2 regions of the Alteromonas sp. W364 genome follow, and region 1 is predicted to be linked to the other one. Evidence: predicted binding sites of a transcription regulator. Region 1 holds the regulator's gene; the other holds the start of a gene.

Region 1 (9,607 bases):
ATCTTCGAGGAACTTGGCTTTAATTACTTCGGCCCTATTGACGGACATGATGTTGCGGGCATGGTAGATACACTTTCAAACATGCGTAAAATGTCAGGCCCTAAAATTTTGCATGTCGTGACCAAGAAAGGGAAAGGCTATGAGTTAGCCGAACAAGACCCAATTAAGTGGCACGCCGTGCCTAAGTTCAATCATCTAGAGCAGAAGTTACCCAAATCAGCACCTAGCTCACCTAACTTCTCAGCCATTTTTGGTAAGTGGTTATGTGAGATGGCTGAGAAAGATGCAGACTTAATGGCAATTACCCCTGCTATGAGGGAAGGCTCTGGTATGGTTGAGTTTTCTCAGCGCTTCCCTGAACAGTATTTTGATGTAGCGATTGCAGAGCAGCACTCTGTGACTCTAGCTGCCGGTATGGCGAGAGAAGGTAAGAACGCTATTGTGGCAATTTACTCTACTTTCCTTCAACGAGCATATGACCAACTCATTCATGATGTGGCTTTGCAAAATCTACCTGTGCTCTTTGCAATTGATAGAGCCGGTCTAGTAGGTGCCGATGGACCAACACATCAGGGAGCCTTTGATATCAGCTTCTTGCGCTGTATTCCAAATATGCTCATCATGACTCCTTCCGACGAGCTTGAATGCAGAAATATGTTGTATACGGGGCATATCGCTCAACAACCAGCTGCAGTAAGGTATCCACGAGGTTCTGGCTCTGGTATCGATGCCACTGGTGAAATGGAGGCCATCGAAATTGGAAAAGCCAAGAAACTCAGCGACGGTGAGAAAGTTGCAATCCTGAATTTCGGAACGCTAATGCCATATGCGAAGGAGGCCGCAAAGGCACTTGGAGCAACCTTGGTAGATATGCGCTTTGCTAAGCCTTTAGACGAAAGCATGCTCGTAGAACTGGCTGAGCAACATACATTGTTAGTGAGCTTAGAAGACGGTGCTATTGCTGGAGGCGCTGGCAGTGCAGTAGCGGAGGCCTTATTTAAACACAAGCTCACACCAAACTTACTACAATTAGGTTTACCCGATGAGTTTGTTATGCAAGGCACTCAGCAAGAGATGTACAAAGAACTGAAAATTGATTCCGATGGTATCGTTGCGCAGGTAAAAGACTTTCTAGCCTAGACTTTAGGTACTAAAAGGAAGCTAAACTAATGGGACTGGTGTGAAATAAACAATGGCATGCAAGCATAAACATGCCATAGCCCCTGCGACGATATCATCAATCATAATACCAAACCCACCATGTACTTTTTTATCAAACACACGAATGGGCCACGGCTTTAAGATATCAAAAAAGCGAAATAGTACGAAACCCAAGACTAGAGTAATCGGTGAGATTGGCACCGCAATAAAACACACCATCATTCCGGCGATCTCATCCCAAACAATAGAGCCATGATCATGCATACGCATATCTCTCGCCGTTTTACCGCATAGGTAAATACCGACTAAAAAGCTAACTATCGTGATGCCAATAAAGGCATACAAATTAACGTAAGCCATAGCGATAAGAAGAGGAATGGCTGCCAATGACCCGAAAGTACCAGGCATTAAAGGAATTAAACCTGTACCGAAGCCTAGGGCCAAAAAGTGCACTGGATTTTTCATACTCACTCTTGCGCGAAGTACTTTATCCATTAGGAGAAGTGCTCAAAACCTTTTGCCGAGGCAGAAAACTTAAAAGGCTTTTCATCAATTCTAAGATCAACTTTACCTACTGCTCCGGTCACTTGACCTATGCAGGTCACGGGTATGTCATAGCTTGATAGGGCTGTTTCTATATTCACTCTTTGTTCTTCCGGTACAGTGAATAAGAGTTCGTAATCATCACCAGCGGTGGCTGCGTAAGTGATTGCGTCAAGCAGATTATCAACATTTTCACCCAAGGCTTCTGAAATAGGTAGTTTATCAAGATGAATAAGAACACCTACTTGAGAGGCCGCTGTAATATGTTGTATGTCTTGTACAAGCCCATCTGACAAATCTATGCATGAGCTTGCAATACGACGCATCGTAGTGCCAGCTAGGACTCTTGGTGTAGGATACCAATGACGGTTCTTTAGGTAAGACGCTTGTTCAAGGTTTTCCACTTGGCGCAAACCTTTCAATATATCAAGACCGACGCCTGCATCACCTAAGCATCCCGTAACCATTATCCAATCACCCGCCTGCGCGCCAGCACGAGTGATTTGATTGTCCTCTGGTATAAAACCTTGGGCTGTTAGGGTAATACTCAAAGGGCCTTGGACAGTATCACCACCAATTAGTTGAAAAGAAAAATATTCACTCAAACTGTGCAGCTTCTCTGAGAAAGCCTTTATCCATGCTGGATCAATTTGTGGTAGTGATAAAGACAAACTCACCCATGCAGGCTCTGCGCCCATCGCTGATAAATCGCTTAAATTTACCGCGACGAGTTTATGAGCAATGGCTTCTGGTTGAGTACCAGCAAGAAAATGTACACCTTCAACCATGGTATCCGTTGTGGTCACTAAACACTGTCCACTTGGTACTCTGGTGACAGCAGCATCATCGCCGATACCGATCAAGACATCTTTACGCTGAAAACCACCTTTCGAAAAGTGATTTGATATTAAGTCAAATTCTTTCAAAATTTAGCTTCTTTCGCCTTTTCTTAATGTCTTCACTGCTTTATCTAAAACACCATTGATGAATTTGTGACTTTCTTCTGCACCAAACGTTTTGGCTAGTTCGATAGATTCATTGATCACCACTTTGAATGGTGTGTCGAAACGCTCTAACAACTCTAGCGTGGATAATCGCAAAATGGCTTTCTCAACTGGGTCTAACTCTTCTGGCAAACGACCAAGATAAGGCTTAATGGCTGTATCAAGTTCTTCAGTCCGCTGAGCAACACCGCGAAGTAGCGCTTGAAAATAGTCCATATCGACTTTGCTCATGTCGTTTGTAGTGGCAATACCTAATTCGATTTGCTCAATTGGATTGCCACTCATTTGCCAACCGTACAGGCCTTGTACAGCGAGTTCTCTAGCCTTGCGGCGAGCTGCAGGTTTCACTTATTTTGCCTCTTCGATAGCACTAATAACGTTAACCATTTCTAGCGCGCTTAAAGCAGCTTCAGAACCTTTATTTCCGGCTTTGGTACCCGAGCGTTCAATAGCTTGTTCGATGCTGTCGGTGGTAATGACACCAAACGCTACTGGAATACCAGCATCAAGCGATACTTGAGCAAGGCCTTTATTACATTCACCAGCAACGAAATCGAAATGAGGCGTCCCACCGCGTATAACCGCACCTAAAGCGATAATACCGTCGTATTGTTTCTTTTCTGCGAGCTTTTTAGCAACAATAGGTAATTCGTAAGCACCAGGTACACGAACAACAGTGATGTCATCTGTATTCACTTCGCCATGACGGTCTAAAGTGTCAAGTGCACCATCTAATAAGCTCTCTACTACAAAGCTATTAAAACGCGCAACGACAATTGCAAATTTCTTACCTGTCGCTCGGATGTTACCTTCAATTTCTATCATTTTTGCTCTCCAAAAAAATCGGCGCGAAGTATATCATAAGTCGCTCGGAAAATATTCGTTTAAAAAGGGTTATTTTTCATCATACACATATTCAACGACCTCTAGGCCAAAGCCCGATAGTGCCGAATATTTAATTGGTTTACTTAACAAGCGCATTTTCTTTATCCCTAAGCTGGCTAAGATTTGACTCCCAACACCAACGGTACGAGAAGAACCTTGCCAAGCTTTGCCTTGCGCTACCTCATCATTGTCTTCGGCTTGAAACTGTTTAACTTGCGATACAATATCTTCTTTCTTACCTAGCAATACCAAAACCCCGCCTTCATCATTAATTCGCTGCATTGAGGCTGATAGGGGCATAGAGCGATTAACCGCTCTGGTAGAACTTAAAAGATCGCTGAGTGTGTTGTGTAAATGCACTCTTACCAGTGTTGGTTCATCTTCTTTGATGTCACCTTTTTTCAAGGCAAAATGAATTTGCTCATCGATAACATCTTTAAAGGTAATCAGCTCAAAATCGCCATAGGCAGTTGGAAGCTGGCAAGTGGCCACCTTTTCTATGGTCGTTTCGTTTAAGTTTCGATATTCAATCAAATCGGCAATCGTACCAATTTTCAAATCATGCTTTTTAGCAAACACCTCTAACTCTGGTCTGCGCGCCATCGTGCCATCTTCATTCAAAATTTCGACAATGACAGATGCGGGTTCGCAGCCCGCTAACCTGGCCAAGTCGACACCGGCTTCAGTATGACCAGCACGATTTAAGACGCCACCTTCTTTAGCAATCAAAGGAAAGATGTGACCGGGTTGCACAATATCTTTTGCTTCAGCTGTTTTACTCACTGCAGCCAGCACAGTGCGCGCTCTATCTGCGGCAGATATTCCGGTTGTAACACCCTCTGCAGCTTCGATTGACACTGTAAAGTTAGTTGAGAATTGAGCATTGTTATTGTCTACCATCAAGGGCAACTTGAGCAATTTGCAGCGCTCAGCTGTCATGGGTAAACAAACTAGGCCTCTGGCGTGCGTGACCATGAAGTTAATTGCTTCAGGAGTAACATGTTCACCAGCCATGATGAGATCGCCCTCGTTTTCGCGATCTTCGTCATCCATCAAGATAACCATTTTACCTTGTTTGATATCTTCAATTATCTCTTGGGTTGTGTTTAAAGCCATCTTTGCTCTCTTCGTGTTTGTGTTGTGTGTTTTGGTACGTTATTTTTTGTGTTTATGGCGCTACTTTAAGTAACCATGTTCGGCTAAAAATGACATGCTGATATCAGACTTTTCAGCATCCGCCGCTTTATCGCCTAGCATTAAACGTTCTAAGTAGCGTGCCACGACGTCTACTTCTAGGTTTACTTTGGTTCCCTTTTTGTACTCACCTATAATTGTTTCTTGCAGAGTGTGTGGGATTAACCAGAGCATAAATGCGGCTCCCTTGACTTCATTTACAGTCAGGCTAACACCGTCTACCGTAATGGAGCCTTTGTGGGCGATATATTTTGCAAGCTCATCTGGCGCTTTCACCCATACTTCTACGTATCTCTGGTGATCATTAACTTCGATGACTTCTCCCACCCCGTCAACGTGACCACTAACAATATGCCCACCAAAGCGCGTATCTGCTCGCATGGCTTTTTCTAAATTCACCTTACTCCCATTCGAGTAGTTAGCAAATCCAGTATATTTTATTGTCTCAGCCGACACATCAACACTGTAATAATGTTCACCAAAGTCGACGACCGTCAGGCAGACCCCATTTGTCGCAATACTATCACCTAATGCGACATCGCTCATATCGAGCTTGCCCGTCTCAACGGTCAAGCGTATGTCATCTCCATGATTAACCAGAGACTTAATCGTGCCTAAGGCCTCTATAATGCCGGTAAACATATTTCTAATCCTTATCTTCTATTGCTTGCTAGCTTTTAACTCTAAATCGCCGCTTTAGATCGTTTCCAAGCTGAGTTATTTCTAATGACTCTAGAGCGATCGCATCATCGAGCTCGGTTAGACTGTGAATATTAATTGTACCCTTCGCTTTATTTCCCAATAACATGGGTGCTTGATACAAGACAAATTCATTCACTAAACCCTGTTCAAATAGCGCGCCGCACAAGCTGGACCCGGCTTCCGTCCAAATACGATTAATTTGCAAAGCAGCCAGGTTATTCATAACTTCTTTTAAATCTACAAAATCGCCTTTCTTATTGAGCTGTATTTGCTGACAATTGGCTTCTTTAAGTTGTGGGTTATGTTCAGTATTAAATACTAAGACCTCTTGGCCATCATTAAACAGATTGTAGCGACTATTTAAACGATTCTTACCATCGATTATCACTCGCAAAGGCTGCTTTTGTCTTTTTGAAAAGCGCGTTTTTGTGGTTTCTTGTAATTCAGCTTCGCGCACGTTCAATTGAGGATCATCCGCAATGATTGTATCCGCACCACTCAAAATAGCACAAGCACTGGCTCTTTCCTGCTGCACATCTAAGCGTGATTCTGAACTAGTGATCCACTTGCTTTTACCATTCTCTAGGGCAGTTCTGCCGTCCAAACTACACGCAAGCTTTACGCAAACCCAAGGTAGATGATGTTGCATACGATAATTGAAGGCGACATTCATATCTGTTGCTAAGGTGTCCATTAAACCGGTTTCAACAATAATGCCAGCCTCGCGTAACATCGCGACGCCTCGATTTTTCACTAAGGGGTTAGTGTCGATACTGGCGATGACAACACGCCCAACTTTTGCTTCAATCAATGCATTTGCACAAGGTGGTGTGCGGCCAGTGTGGCTGCAAGGTTCAAGTGTAACGTAGACAGTAGAACCATCGGTTGGAGGCGGCTCTGATGACTGCTGCGCTGAACTGGCAGCTCCTTGATGCGGTGTAAAGCCAGCATCAATAAGGGCATTGACTTCAGCGTGTCCCTGACCTGCTTTTTGATGATAGCCCTTGCCCAACAGAACGCCATCGGCACTCACTATCACGCATCCCACCATAGGATTAGGTGTTGTTGAGAACCTTCCTTTGCGCGCCAATTGAATTGCTAGCGCCATCCATTTTGCGTCACTTGCAGAAAACTGGGGCATTAGTCACCTAATTTTGCGATTTCTTCACCAAATTCACGTATGTCTTCAAAGGAGCGATAAACCGACGCAAATCTTACATAGGCGACTTTATCAAGCTCTTTGAGAGCATCCATAATTAGGCTTCCAACCAACTCACTATTAATTTCTCGTTCGCCCGTAGCTCGTAAAGCGGATTTTATCCTCACAATACAGTTCTCAACTTGTTCAGTGCTTACTGGCCTTTTTTCTAAGGCTCGTTGTAAGCCAGCGCGCAGTTTATCCTCATTAAATGGCTCTCTTGAACCATCTCTTTTGACCACTCGCGGCATTACTAGCTCAGCAATTTCGAAGGTCGTATAGCGCTCATGACACTCAAGGCACTGACGACGTCTACGCACCTGAGCTCCGTCTGCAACTAAACGCGAATCGATAACTTTGGTTTCCTGTGCGGAACAAAATGGACAAAACATGTAGATAAACTCCCTGCTAACCGCATAAATTAGCGGTGCAACCAAATATCTGCTTAGAGAGAACAGCTTGTGTTTCTCTAAGACTTAAAAACAGAAAAACCGGACTAGTCCGGTTTTTCAATTAGCTAGCTTGTGCGCATTATAGCAATAAAAACAATACTGTGCCGCACAAAGACCCGAGTGTTTTTACTTAGGCATAAACAGGGAAGCGTTCACATAATTCAACGACTTCTGCTTTCACTTTAGTAATGACCGAATCATCACCCATATTATCTAAAACATCACATATCCAGCTTGCGACTTGTCCAGCTTCGGCTTCCATAAAACCTCTGCGTGTAATAGCAGGAGTCCCGATTCGCAAACCGCTGGTAACGAATGGTGAACGCGGATCATTTGGCACTGAATTCTTATTCACAGTAATATTTGCATTGCCCAAAGCAGCATCTGCGTCTTTACCTGTGATGTCTTTATCAATAAGGTCTAACAAGAATAAATGGTTGTCAGTGCCATTCGACACAATGTTATATCCACGTTCTTGCATAACCGCAACCATTGCTTTTGCATTTTTAAGCACTTGTTGTTGATAAGACTTGAACTCTGGCTCAAGCGCTTCTTTAAAGGCAACCGCTTTAGCAGCGATCACGTGACACAAAGGCCCGCCTTGGTTACCTGGGAATACAGAGCTGTTGAACTTTTTGTACAAGGCTTCATCACCACAAGCAGACAAGATGAGACCACCGCGAGGACCCGCTAAGGTTTTATGCGTCGTTGTTGTAACTACATGTGCGTGTGGAAGTGGGCTTGGGTAAACACCTGCTGCGACTAAACCAGCAACGTGAGCCATATCAACCAATAGGTAAGCACCCACTTTATCCGCTATCTCGCGGAAGCGAGCCCAATCGACGATACCAGAGTAAGCTGAAAAACCACCAATGATAAGTTTAGGCTTGTGTTCGATAGCCAAAGCTTCAACCTGATCATAATCGATAATACCTGTTTCTGGGTGCAAACCGTACTGAACCGCATTGTACGTTTTACCCGAAAAGTTAACATGAGAACCATGGGTCAAGTGACCACCGTCTGAAAGGCTCATACCCAAAACAGTATCATTTGCTTCGATGAGTGCCATGAATACTGCAGTGTTCGCTTGTGAACCCGAATGAGGCTGAACGTTTGCGTAATCACAATCAAACAATTGCTTCGCTCTTTCAATCGCCAAATCTTCAGCAATATCGACAAACTCACAACCACCGTAATAACGCTTACCAGGGTAACCTTCAGCATATTTGTTCGTTAGTTGAGAACCTTGAGCTTCCATAACACGTGGGCTGCAATAGTTTTCTGATGCAATTAACTCAATGTGATGTTCTTGACGTTGATTTTCTTTTTCGATTGCGGCTGCTAATTCTGGGTCGAATTCGCCTATGTTCATGTTACTAGATAGCATGCGGTTCTCCTGCTGAGCCTTAACTGCGGGTACTTTTTTCAAGGTCGATATTTTAAGCATTTTGACGCACTTGTATAGCGCTTTATTGGAATTAAATATACTTAAACGTAAAGCGCAGTCGTAGTGGGTTTTACGACTCAGTTTCTTTGACTAACTTGTGGGTAGGCAACAGCGCTTATACTTCTTCGCGCTGCCGCAGGGGCAAGGCGCATTTCGTTTTGGCTGCAAGTCTTGTTCAATTTGCAAAATATCCTGCTGATAGAATTTTTCTAGCTTTTCAAATAAGTGAGGGTGTTTTTTCTTGAGCATTTTAGGTCGCTCAAAAAAGTATTCAGAGGCAACGGCAAAAAACTCAGCTCTATTGGTCGCTCCATAATCACGAATATTACTCTTTCGTGCGTGAATAGCTTCAATTTTCTCACCGACTAATTCAAACCAAGGGATCGAAAATGAATGCGCTTTTAAACGCTCAGGATAGCCATCACATTCACCGTCCATCATATCGATAAGATGAACAAACTCATGGATACCCACATTTTGTTTGTCTTGGGTATTTTCAAAACCAAGATACAGAGCAGGACGGCTGAGGACGAGTTTATTGGCCATTCGACCAGTCCCAACCATACCGGTAATAAGAGAGTCAGGCCGACCAAATTCTATATTTTCATTAAATGCGGCAGGCAACAGATACACTGTTTTCAAGTTAAAATAATGCCACTGCTTAAATCCCCAAACGGGAATGATTGCGCTCGCTGCTACCAACAGACGATCATTATCGCTAACCACAAGTTGTCCCCCTTCAATCGCTGTTGTGCTAAGAAAAAGAAGCACACGCTGATTGAACAACAGTCTATCCTCAGCATGAAGGACGCGATAAAAGGCCACTTTTGCAAGCAAAAACTCAGTCCATTCTGGCTGCCAAGCTGTCGGGGGACTACTTTCTGCTATCTCTTTTCGAGAAGAAGAAAATAATGTAAGCAGTGATTTTATCCAAGCAAGCATGTCCATTCCCTTTGCGAACCAATATTGAAACGCCTGTCACCTAAGCTTGTTCTACTTTTGTAGATTTTCCAAGGTTTTC
Region 2 (9,607 bases), on a different contig from region 1:
ATAGAAGATCATGCTCAATACAGAGTGCTGATAAGGCCATTTCTAACTTCGTGATTGCAGATAAAGTACCTTCAACAATCATGGATAGTGAAAAGTCTTGGCCATAAATAGCGTGTCGGCTATCCAAAATGTTACAACATTTTTCGTGCACGCAAGCGCTTATTTCGCTCAAAATGCCGAGCTTGTCAGGACCTAAAATATTGACAATGACTTGATGTTTCATAGTGAATTTTTTTTGCAATAAAAGAGGCCGCAGAGTGTAGCATAGCTCTTTGCTGTGTCATATTTTTGGATGAAAATTAGACGATTAGAAGAAGAACAAAAAAAAGTACCCAGTATTACCTATATAAGCTTGTGTTTAAGGGCTTTGAACACTAACATGACGGGCAAGTTTTAAGGGGGAATAATGTTTAAAGGAAGTTATGTTGCCTTGGTCACTCCAATGCACGCTGACGGAAAAGTCGACCAACGCAGTTTGGAAGCCTTAGTAAAGTTTCATATCGACAATGGCACTCACGGCATCGTTGCTGTTGGCACCACGGGTGAAAGTGCGACATTGCCTTTTAACGAGCACATAGATGTTGTCAAAGACGTAGTCAAACTGGTAGATAAAAAAATACCCGTTATGGCAGGCAGTGGCGCAAACTCGACAGCTGAGGCTATCTTTTTAAGCGAACAAATGGCTGACACGGGTGTTGACGGTTTCTTAAGTGTCGTCCCTTATTATAACAAGCCTCAACAGGCTGGTATGGTTGCTCACTTTGAAGCAATCGCTGACGCGACAGATATTCCTTTGATGTTATATAATGTACCCGGCAGAACCGTAGCCGATATGCTGCCTGATACTGTTGCTCAACTCGCTGAACATAAAAACATAGTCGGTATTAAAGACGCAACTGGCGATTTACAAAGATATGCGACGACGAAAGCACTAGTCCCTGACGATTTCTTGTTCTTCAGTGGCGATGATGAAACTGGATGCAATTTCATGTGTGAGGGTGGTGACGGCGTTATATCGGTAACGGCTAATGTTGTTCCCCAAGCGATGAGCAAAATGTGTAATGCTGCATTGAAAGGGGACGTTGAAGCGGCGCAAATGATTAACAAAGATATCACGGAGCTGCATCGTCAGCTCTTTATCGAACCAAATCCAGTTATGCCCAAGTGGGCGTTGTATAAAATGGGTTTAATCGAAGACGCTTTTTTAAGACTTCCTATGGTATTGCCTGAACTTAATAGTAAAAATGCAATCGAAGAAGTCCTAAGCGCGTTGAAATTAATTTAGTTAGGTTTTTAATGAATAGTAAAGTCATAGGTTTAAGTTTGTTCGCCCTTGCTGTAAGCGGGTGTGCCAGCAAAGAAGAACGTCAAATAGCATCTGGTAGTTATCAGTATTTAGAAGCCTCACAACAAAAAGTGTTGGAAGTCCCTGCTGAGTTAGATACACCGCAGTTTTCCAGACGGTATGAGCTTCCTGAGCTAGGTGAAAATGCTGATCCAAGTCTGGTAGGCGAACGCCTAAAAGTTGTTTCACCAGCGTTAATATTGCCGCTTGTGGCTGGTTCACACGTCGAGGAAGGTTCAGAAGATGCGAAAGTATTGTTTGATCAGATAGATGATAGCGAACCATTGCAAAAAACCGTTTGGGATACTGTCCTGAAGTATCTCGAAAAAAATCAAATTGGCGTTGAAAGTTTCGAACCTGACAATCGCTTATTGGTCACTGATTGGGTTGTTGAGATGGTAGAAACTGAAAGTGCATGGTATGACTTTACAGATAGTTTTAAACCAGTCAGAAAGAAATTTAAGTTCACAATGAATGTGGCACCTCACGGAAGAACCGCTTCGTTAAAAAGTAATTTAATTGCTTACGAAGATCCGGAAGACAATAAAACACTCTCTCAGGTAGATGTGATAAGTAAAAGAAATGAAGAGTCAGCATTTTTGAATTCTGTGATAGCTGAGTATGACTTTGGTCTGCGTTTGGCTCGTACTCAAAGAATCGCCATGATTCGTCAAGGTTTTGATAGTAATATGGGCTTTAATGAAGACGGTGAACCCGCCATCATGGTTGATGCTGAATATGAAAATACATGGCCACGTCTGTTGCTCGTTTTGAGAAAAATGGGATTTGATGTAAAAGACTTAGACCAATCTACCGGTTTGTTGTTTGTTCAATACACTGGAGCTGAACAGTCATGGTGGGGCAACCTATTCGGTTCATCTGAAGGCTTACAAATTGAGAAAGAAGACTATCGTTTGAAGGTCAGTGATGTCGGTGAGAAAACGGCAGTCACTTTTATGAACGATGAAAGTGCACCTTTTGATACCAAATTAATTACAGAAGTGTTTGCACCGTTTAAAGAGTATATGGGCACTGAAAATTTAGATATTTAGGAATAGGGTAGATGCAAAAGAAAGATGAGTTGTACCGCGGGAAGGCTAAAACTGTATTCCTAACAGATAGTGATGACAAGTTGGTGTTGTTTTTTAGAAACGATACCTCTGCATTCGACGGTGAAAAAATTGAACAGCTTGAGCGTAAAGGTGAGGTGAACAACAAGTTCAATCACTACATTATGCAAAAATTAGAAGCTGCGGGTATTCAAACACAGGTCGAAGAATTACTTTCTGACGCAGAATGTTTGGTGAAAAAGCTCGATATGATACCGGTTGAGTGTGTCGTCAGAAATATCGCTGCCGGTTCAATGGTCAAGCGTTTGGGCGTAGAAGAGGGTTTGGTCCTTAGTCCTCCAACGTTTGAATTCTTCTTGAAGAATGATGCATTACACGACCCGATGGTGAACGATTATCATATTACCGCTTTTGGCTGGGCGACTCAGGACCAAATTGAGGAAATGAAACGACTGACTTTTGCTGTCAATAATGTGCTCAAACCATTATTTGAAGAAGGCGGTATGCTGCTGGTCGATTACAAACTAGAGTTTGGGCTCGACGCCGATGGCAACATCGTTTTAGGTGATGAGTTCACACCAGATGGTTGTCGTTTGTGGGATAAGGAAACGCGTAAAAAATTAGATAAGGATCGATTCCGTCAGGGTTTGGGTTCAGTTGTCGAATCATATATCGAAGTAGCAAAACGTATAGGTTTAGAGCTGTAAAACTATGCTAACATTTTTCATTTAAGAGTAGCTCAGGGCTACTCTTTTTGTTTCAAAACAGGAAATAAACATGTTTAAGAAAACGCTATTGGCTCTTTTTTCAATGACGCTTATGTCATGTGGTGATGCGACAAACGATGCAACAGCGGATACCGCTGCGACTGCAGAAGTCAGCCAATCACCAGGTGTCAATTCAGGGATAGTCGATAAAAGTCTTAGTTTAGACGAAGTTAAAGCGAATTTAGCGGCGGCAAATGTCAGATTTGGTGGTGCTAATATTGTTGTACACAGAGAGCTTAGTGAACTCAATTTACCTGGCCTTTACGAGGCATCCATTGATGGACAATCCCTTGTTGTAACTAGCGATGGAAAAACTGCAATTGTCGGTGATGTTTTCAGCTTATCTACAATGACGAACCTAACCCGATTGGAAAAACAAAAAGGTCAAGTCGTGCTTGCTGAACAAGAAATTGCGAAGTTGGATGAAAGCGACTTTGTGACTTATCCCGTCAGTGGAACAAAAGTCGGACAGCTATATGTGTTTTCTGATACGACCTGCGGTTATTGTAAAAAGCTGCACCTAGAAATTGAAAATTATCAACAAGCGGGTATTGAAGTTAAATATATACCTTATCCACGCAGTGCATTAATGGATGGTGAGCCAGCCTTTGAAAGAATGAAACAAGTCATGTGTGCTGAGGATAAAACAAAGGCGATGACAGAAATTAAAGCAGGTACTGATAATGGTGCATATGTGAAAGAGTCTTATCCTGACAGCTGTGTAGATAGCATCAGAAAAGGTCAGTTAGCAGGACGTAAAGTTGGATTAGAGGGAACCCCCCTCATGTACCTAGTTGGTGCTGACATCCAAATAATTCCTGGTTATCAAGCTTCAGAGAATGTTATTTCCTTATTTAAAAATAGCAGCAAATAAATTGTCTAAATAAAAAAGCCCGAGTGGACTTATCTCCTCTCGGGCTTTTTGTTATCTGCGCATAAATAAGAAGCTGGCTATGTAAATTGACCTAACCTTAGTAGAGCTTTATTTCGATATCAGATGTAGGTTTACAACAACAGGCTAGGATCTCATCGTCATCAATAAAGGCGAGGGGATCTGTTTGATATTCAACATCGCCTGAAATTAACTTTGTTCGACAAGCACCACAGTAACCTTCTCTGCAATGATAATGCACCTCTACTTTCTGCTTCTCTAAATGAACCAACAAGCTAGTGTCGTCTTCAATAATATATTGTGAGTCCGAGTGTTCTACTCGGACTTTGTACGTCCCTGATTCTTCAGACACCTTACAGTTCAAACGCCTCGAAGTCGTCTGATGCAACTTCACTGTCTATTTGGCCTACCAAGTAAGAGCTTATCTCAGTTTCCTGAGGTGCAACTTGGACGTTATCTGAATTCAAATAGTTATTCATCCATGGTAGCGGGTTACTTTTCACATCGAAAGGTTGCCCCATACCTATTGCTGCCATCCTATGGTTAGCAATATATTCTACATACTGGCTAAGAATCTCTTCATTTAGGCCTAACATTGAGCCATTCTTAAACAAATAGTGAGCCCATTCTTTTTCTTGTTGAACGGCTTTTAAGAAAATCTCTTTGGCTTCTTCGTGGCATTCTTCAGCGATTTCAGCCATTTCTGGATCATCTTTGCCTTTCGCCCACAAATTTAGAACGTGTTGAGTAGACGTTAGGTGGATATTCTCATCTCTGGCTATTAAGCGTATGATTTTTGAATTGCCTTCCATCAACTCTCGCTCGGCAAATGCAAAGGTACACGCGAAAGAAACATAAAAGCGGATAGCTTCAAGCGCATTCACAGAGTTCATGCATAGATATAGTTTCTTTTTCAGCTCGCGCATGGTGATACCAATTGTTTCACCATCCACTTCGTGTTCACCTTCACCTTTGGTTTGCCAAAGCTGTGTAGCAAAGATTAGATCGTCGTAGTACTTAGAAATATCAGTTGCTCTCTTCGCTATTTCTTCGTTTACCACGATATCATCAAAGATTTCACTCGGGTCAGTAAAAAGATTCCGCAATATGTGCGTGTAAGAACGAGAGTGAATAGTCTCAAAGAATGACCATGTTTCGACCCAAGTTTCTAATTCAGGAATAGAGATGATAGGTAAAAACGCAATGTTAGGGCTTCGGCCTTGAACTGAGTCCAACAAAGTTTGGTACTTTAAGTTCGAAGTGAAGATATGTTTCTCAGCATCAGTCAGCTTTTGAAAGTCCATTCTATCTTTACTTACATCAACCTCTTCTGGTCGCCAAAAGAAAGAAATTTGTTTTTCGATTAGCTTCTCAAAAATAGGGTGCTTTTGCTGGTCATAGCGAGCCACGTTTACCGGATTACCGAAAAACATTGGCTCTATCATTGTGTTATTACTTTCTTGATTAAAAGTCGTGTATTTCATTTTTATTTAGTCACTTATAGGATTAATCAATCAGGTTAAATTTTACATGCGCCGCCGGCACAATCGTCATCTTCTTCAATTACGACTTCTTGCACTGGCTTATCTACCGCCTCGGCAACGTAGGCCTTATCAGTACTGTCGGTAGCACCATCTCGGGTGTTATGGTAATACAAGGTTTTCACACCAAGCTTGTAGGTTGTTAATAGGTCTTTCAACAAGACTTTCATCGGTACCTTGTTTCCTTCGTACTTACTTGGGTCATAACTCGTATTAGCCGATATCGTTTGGTCGATAAATTTCTGCATGATGGCTACTAACTGCAAATATCCATCGTTAGATTTGATATCCCATAACAACTCGTAGTCATTCTTTAGATTTTGATAATCAGGAACAACCTGCTTCAAGACGCCGTCTTTACTAGCTTTTATACTAATATGACCGCGTGGTGGTTCAATACCGTTTGTTGCATTTGAAATCTGAGAAGAGGTTTCAGACGGCATTAGGGCTGAAAGAGTACTATTTCGTAAACCATGTTTTACGATATCTGCACGCAGAGTATCCCAATCGTAATGCAATGGTTCATTGCAGATACCATCCACATCTTTTTTGTAGGTGTCTACTGGCATTAAACCTTGTGAGTAGGTTGTCTCATTAAATTTAGGGCAAGCACCTTTTTCTTTCGCTAATTGCATAGACGCTTTTAGCAAATAATACTGCATTGCCTCAAATGTTCTGTGCACAAGGCCGTTGGCACTGTGGTCGCTATATTTCACACCATTCTTAGCGAGATAATAGGCAAAATTAATAACACCCACACCTAAAGTTCTTCGACCCATTGTTGCATTGTAAGCAGCTGGAACAGGGTAATCTTGGTAATCTAATAGACTGTCTAGCGCTCTTACTGCCAGATCCGATAGCTCTTCAAACTCATCTAAGCTCTTAATTTCACCGAGGTTAAAGGCAGAAAGAGTACAAAGCGCAATTTCACCTTCTTCATCGTTTACGTGCGATAAAGGTTTGGTTGGAAGGGCAATCTCTAAACATAAGTTACTCTGGCGAACAGGCGCAACTTTTGGATCAAATGGGCTGTGAGTATTACAGTGGTCAACGTTTTGCAAATATATACGACCTGTACTTGCACGCTCCTGCATAAACAAACTGAATAGTTCGATCGCTTTGATATGCTTTTTGCGAATGCTGTCATCAGCTTCATAAATAGCATACAAACGTTCAAATTCATCCTGGTCCGCAAAGAAAGCATCATATAAACCAGGCGTATCTGAAGGGCTGAACAAAGTGATGTAGTCATCCTTGATCATGCGGGTATACATTAACTTGTTAAATTGAACACCATAATCGAGGTGTCTAACGCGGTTCTCTTCTACGCCACGGTTATTCTTCAACACCAATAGTGATTCGACTTCCATATGCCACAGTGGATAGAACAAAGTTGCAGCACCACCACGAACACCACCTTGTGAACAACTTTTGACAGCTGTTTGGAAGTATTTGTAGAACGGAATACAACCAGTGTGGAATGCTTCACCGCCACGAATTGGGCTCCCTAAGGCTCTAATTCGACCAGCGTTTACACCGATACCGGCTCGTTGACTCACGTATTTTACGATAGCTGATGCAGTCGCATTGATTGAATCCAAGCTATCGCCTGCTTCGATGAGTACACAAGAGCTGAACTGACGAGTAGGGGTTCTTACACCAGCCATAATTGGCGTAGGTAGTGACAATTTAAAGGTAGATGCCGCATCGTAGAAGCGCTTGATATAATCCAAACGGCTTTCTTTCGGGTATTTCGCAAATAAACACGCAGCTACAAGTACATATAAAAACTGTGCACTTTCATAAATTTCGCCGCTAACGCGGTTTTGAACTAAATACTTTCCTTCAAGCTGCTTCACTGCGGCGTAGCTGAAGTTCATGTCTCGCCAATGATCGATGAAATCGTCCATTTGTTCAAATTCTTCTTTCGTGTAGTCGACCAGCAGATGATCGTCATATTTCTTCGCTGCAACCAATTTAGTGACATGGTCATACAGCGCTGGCGGCTCAAATTGGCCGTAAGCTTTTTTACGAAGATGGAAAATGGCCAGTCGAGCAGCAAGGTACTGATAATCAGGAGCATCAGTTGAAATGAGGTCGGCCGCTGATTTGATCATTGTCTCGTGAATTTCAGCTGACTTAATACCGTTATAAAACTGAATTTGTGCCTTTATTTCTACTTGAGATACTGAAACATCACTTAAGCCTTTTGCTGCCCATGTTACTACTTTGTGGATTTTGTCTAATTCGAGAGGTTCTTGAGTGCCATCTCTTTTTGTTACTAGCAGAGTGTTATTCATTTTTTATCGCTCTATGTGGTCGTCGCCGCTTGCGCTTAGCGTGTTTTAGTTCCCTTAATGCTTAATTCGCCGAATTCTTCTGACCTTAAGGTACTGTCAGGATTTGCTGAACGCTCTTATTGGGCGTCTTTGTGCATATTAAGAATGAGTGCCTAACTTGCCAAATTATGTATGACATTTGAGACTTATTAGATCACAGGTCGTAATTAAGTAAACACAAGATAGTGAGGTTTTGATGCTTATGCAACCCAATATATAGTGATTTTTACGTTTACTGACACTAGTTAATTTTAGGTTGGTATCTACTAACGTTGGGAACAAAACAAAACAAGGCTTATGTGTGTTGCAAGAAAAATTTAAAAATTAATTTTGAGCTAAATTAATTTAATCTAAAAAGCAGTTATTTATTCCTAATTGTTTTAATGAAAACACCTTATATAGTGTTGATTTTTCTATAACTCACTACATCTGGTGTTTACAGCGGTTTTTGACAATGAATGATGTAATTTACATCTACATTCTTCTTGCTGAGGTAATATTGTTGTTTCAATGGATCAAGGTGTAAGCCTGTTATGTCTTTAGATACCAAAGCACTATTTTCTATCCAACTAGTTAGTTCTGCAGGTCGAATGAATTTAGCATGGTCATGCGTCCCTTTGGGAACCAAGTTCAGCACGTACTCAGCGCCAATAATGGCCATTAACCAACTTTTTATATTGCGATTTAAGGTAGAAAAGAAAACATCTCCGCCAGGCTTGACCAGATTGGCACAAGCGTTCACAACTGAAGTAGGGTCAGGGACATGTTCGAGCATTTCTAAGCAGCAAACGACATCAAAATGACCGGGGTCCTGTTCGGCCTTTTGTTCAGCTGAACAATATTCATAGTGCACCTGCAAACCGGATTCCAAACCATGCAGTTTAGCGACTTCAAGCGAGTCTTTTGCTAAGTCTATTCCCGTGACTTCCGCACCCAGTTTCACCATAGCTTCAGATAGGATTCCGCCACCGCACCCTACGTCTATTGCTTTTTTTCCGAACAAGCCACCAGACTTTTCCTCTATAAAGGAAAGTCGAATGGGATTTATATCGTGAAGTGGCTTAAACTCGCCGTTTAAATCCCACCATTTTGACGCTAGTGCTGAAAATTTTTCAATTTCGTTGTTATCGACATTAACTGACGGCATGCCTTCCTCTTCTATTTATGCGATTTAAGGGCGTCTTCACGCGGGATTGCATAATTCATCAAATTTTATGTAATTATTATGACATAAATCTACATATTCAACAGTCTTAATGATAATATCTTGAGGCTGAATAAAGTGGGTTATAAAAATAACAAGTGAGTGCGTCGCAACAGATTAACGTTCATTTAGAGAATGAATAGCATCAGTTAGTGATTCCTCTACAAATAACAAAGGACAGTGCAGTTCATGACTGATAACGCTAAAGAAATCCTACCGATTAATATCGAAGATGAATTAAAAAACTCTTACCTCGATTACGCGATGAGCGTTATCGTTGGCCGAGCATTACCAGATGTAAGAGACGGTTTAAAACCTGTGCATCGCCGCGTTCTATTCGCGATGAACGAATTAAAGAACGATTATAACAAACCCTATAAGAAGTCTGCGCGTGTCGTAGGTGATGTTATAGGTAAATATCACCCTCATGGTGACTCCGCGGTGTACGA

What was found. The regulator NrdR, encoded in region 1, represses ribonucleotide reductase genes. The targets are predictions, from matches to a motif close to AAACACNANATNTNGTGTTT.
Region 2: a site for NrdR is predicted at 8,160-8,179, ahead of nrdA (class 1a ribonucleoside-diphosphate reductase subunit alpha). Genes of this name have one in related genera too.

What each region holds. Positions count from the first base shown of each region.
Region 1 covers NZ_JAVRID010000006.1:21,436-31,042, forward strand. Annotated here, with positions in the region: gene dxs (1-deoxy-D-xylulose-5-phosphate synthase) at 1-1,140, shown strand, start outside; gene RM556_RS10755 (phosphatidylglycerophosphatase A) at 1,162-1,656, opposite strand; gene thiL (thiamine-phosphate kinase) at 1,656-2,630, opposite strand; gene nusB (transcription antitermination factor NusB) at 2,634-3,056, opposite strand; gene ribE (6,7-dimethyl-8-ribityllumazine synthase) at 3,057-3,533, opposite strand; gene ribBA (bifunctional 3,4-dihydroxy-2-butanone-4-phosphate synthase/GTP cyclohydrolase II) at 3,603-4,709, opposite strand; gene RM556_RS10780 (riboflavin synthase) at 4,770-5,429, opposite strand; gene ribD (bifunctional diaminohydroxyphosphoribosylaminopyrimidine deaminase/5-amino-6-(5-phosphoribosylamino)uracil reductase RibD) at 5,458-6,630, opposite strand; gene nrdR (transcriptional regulator NrdR) at 6,630-7,079, opposite strand; gene glyA (serine hydroxymethyltransferase) at 7,270-8,526, opposite strand; gene RM556_RS10800 (zinc-dependent peptidase) at 8,677-9,528, opposite strand; gene lpxD (UDP-3-O-(3-hydroxymyristoyl)glucosamine N-acyltransferase) at 9,580-9,607, opposite strand, start outside.
Region 2 covers NZ_JAVRID010000001.1:380,153-389,759, forward strand. Annotated here, with positions in the region: gene RM556_RS01635 (ACT domain-containing protein) at 1-223, opposite strand, end outside; gene dapA (4-hydroxy-tetrahydrodipicolinate synthase) at 407-1,285, shown strand; gene bamC (outer membrane protein assembly factor BamC) at 1,297-2,397, shown strand; gene purC (phosphoribosylaminoimidazolesuccinocarboxamide synthase) at 2,409-3,122, shown strand; gene RM556_RS01655 (DsbC family protein) at 3,193-4,056, shown strand; gene yfaE (class I ribonucleotide reductase maintenance protein YfaE) at 4,154-4,426, opposite strand; gene nrdB (class Ia ribonucleoside-diphosphate reductase subunit beta) at 4,428-5,558, opposite strand; gene nrdA (class 1a ribonucleoside-diphosphate reductase subunit alpha) at 5,594-7,915, opposite strand; gene ubiG (bifunctional 2-polyprenyl-6-hydroxyphenol methylase/3-demethylubiquinol 3-O-methyltransferase UbiG) at 8,391-9,101, opposite strand; gene gyrA (DNA topoisomerase (ATP-hydrolyzing) subunit A) at 9,348-9,607, shown strand, end outside.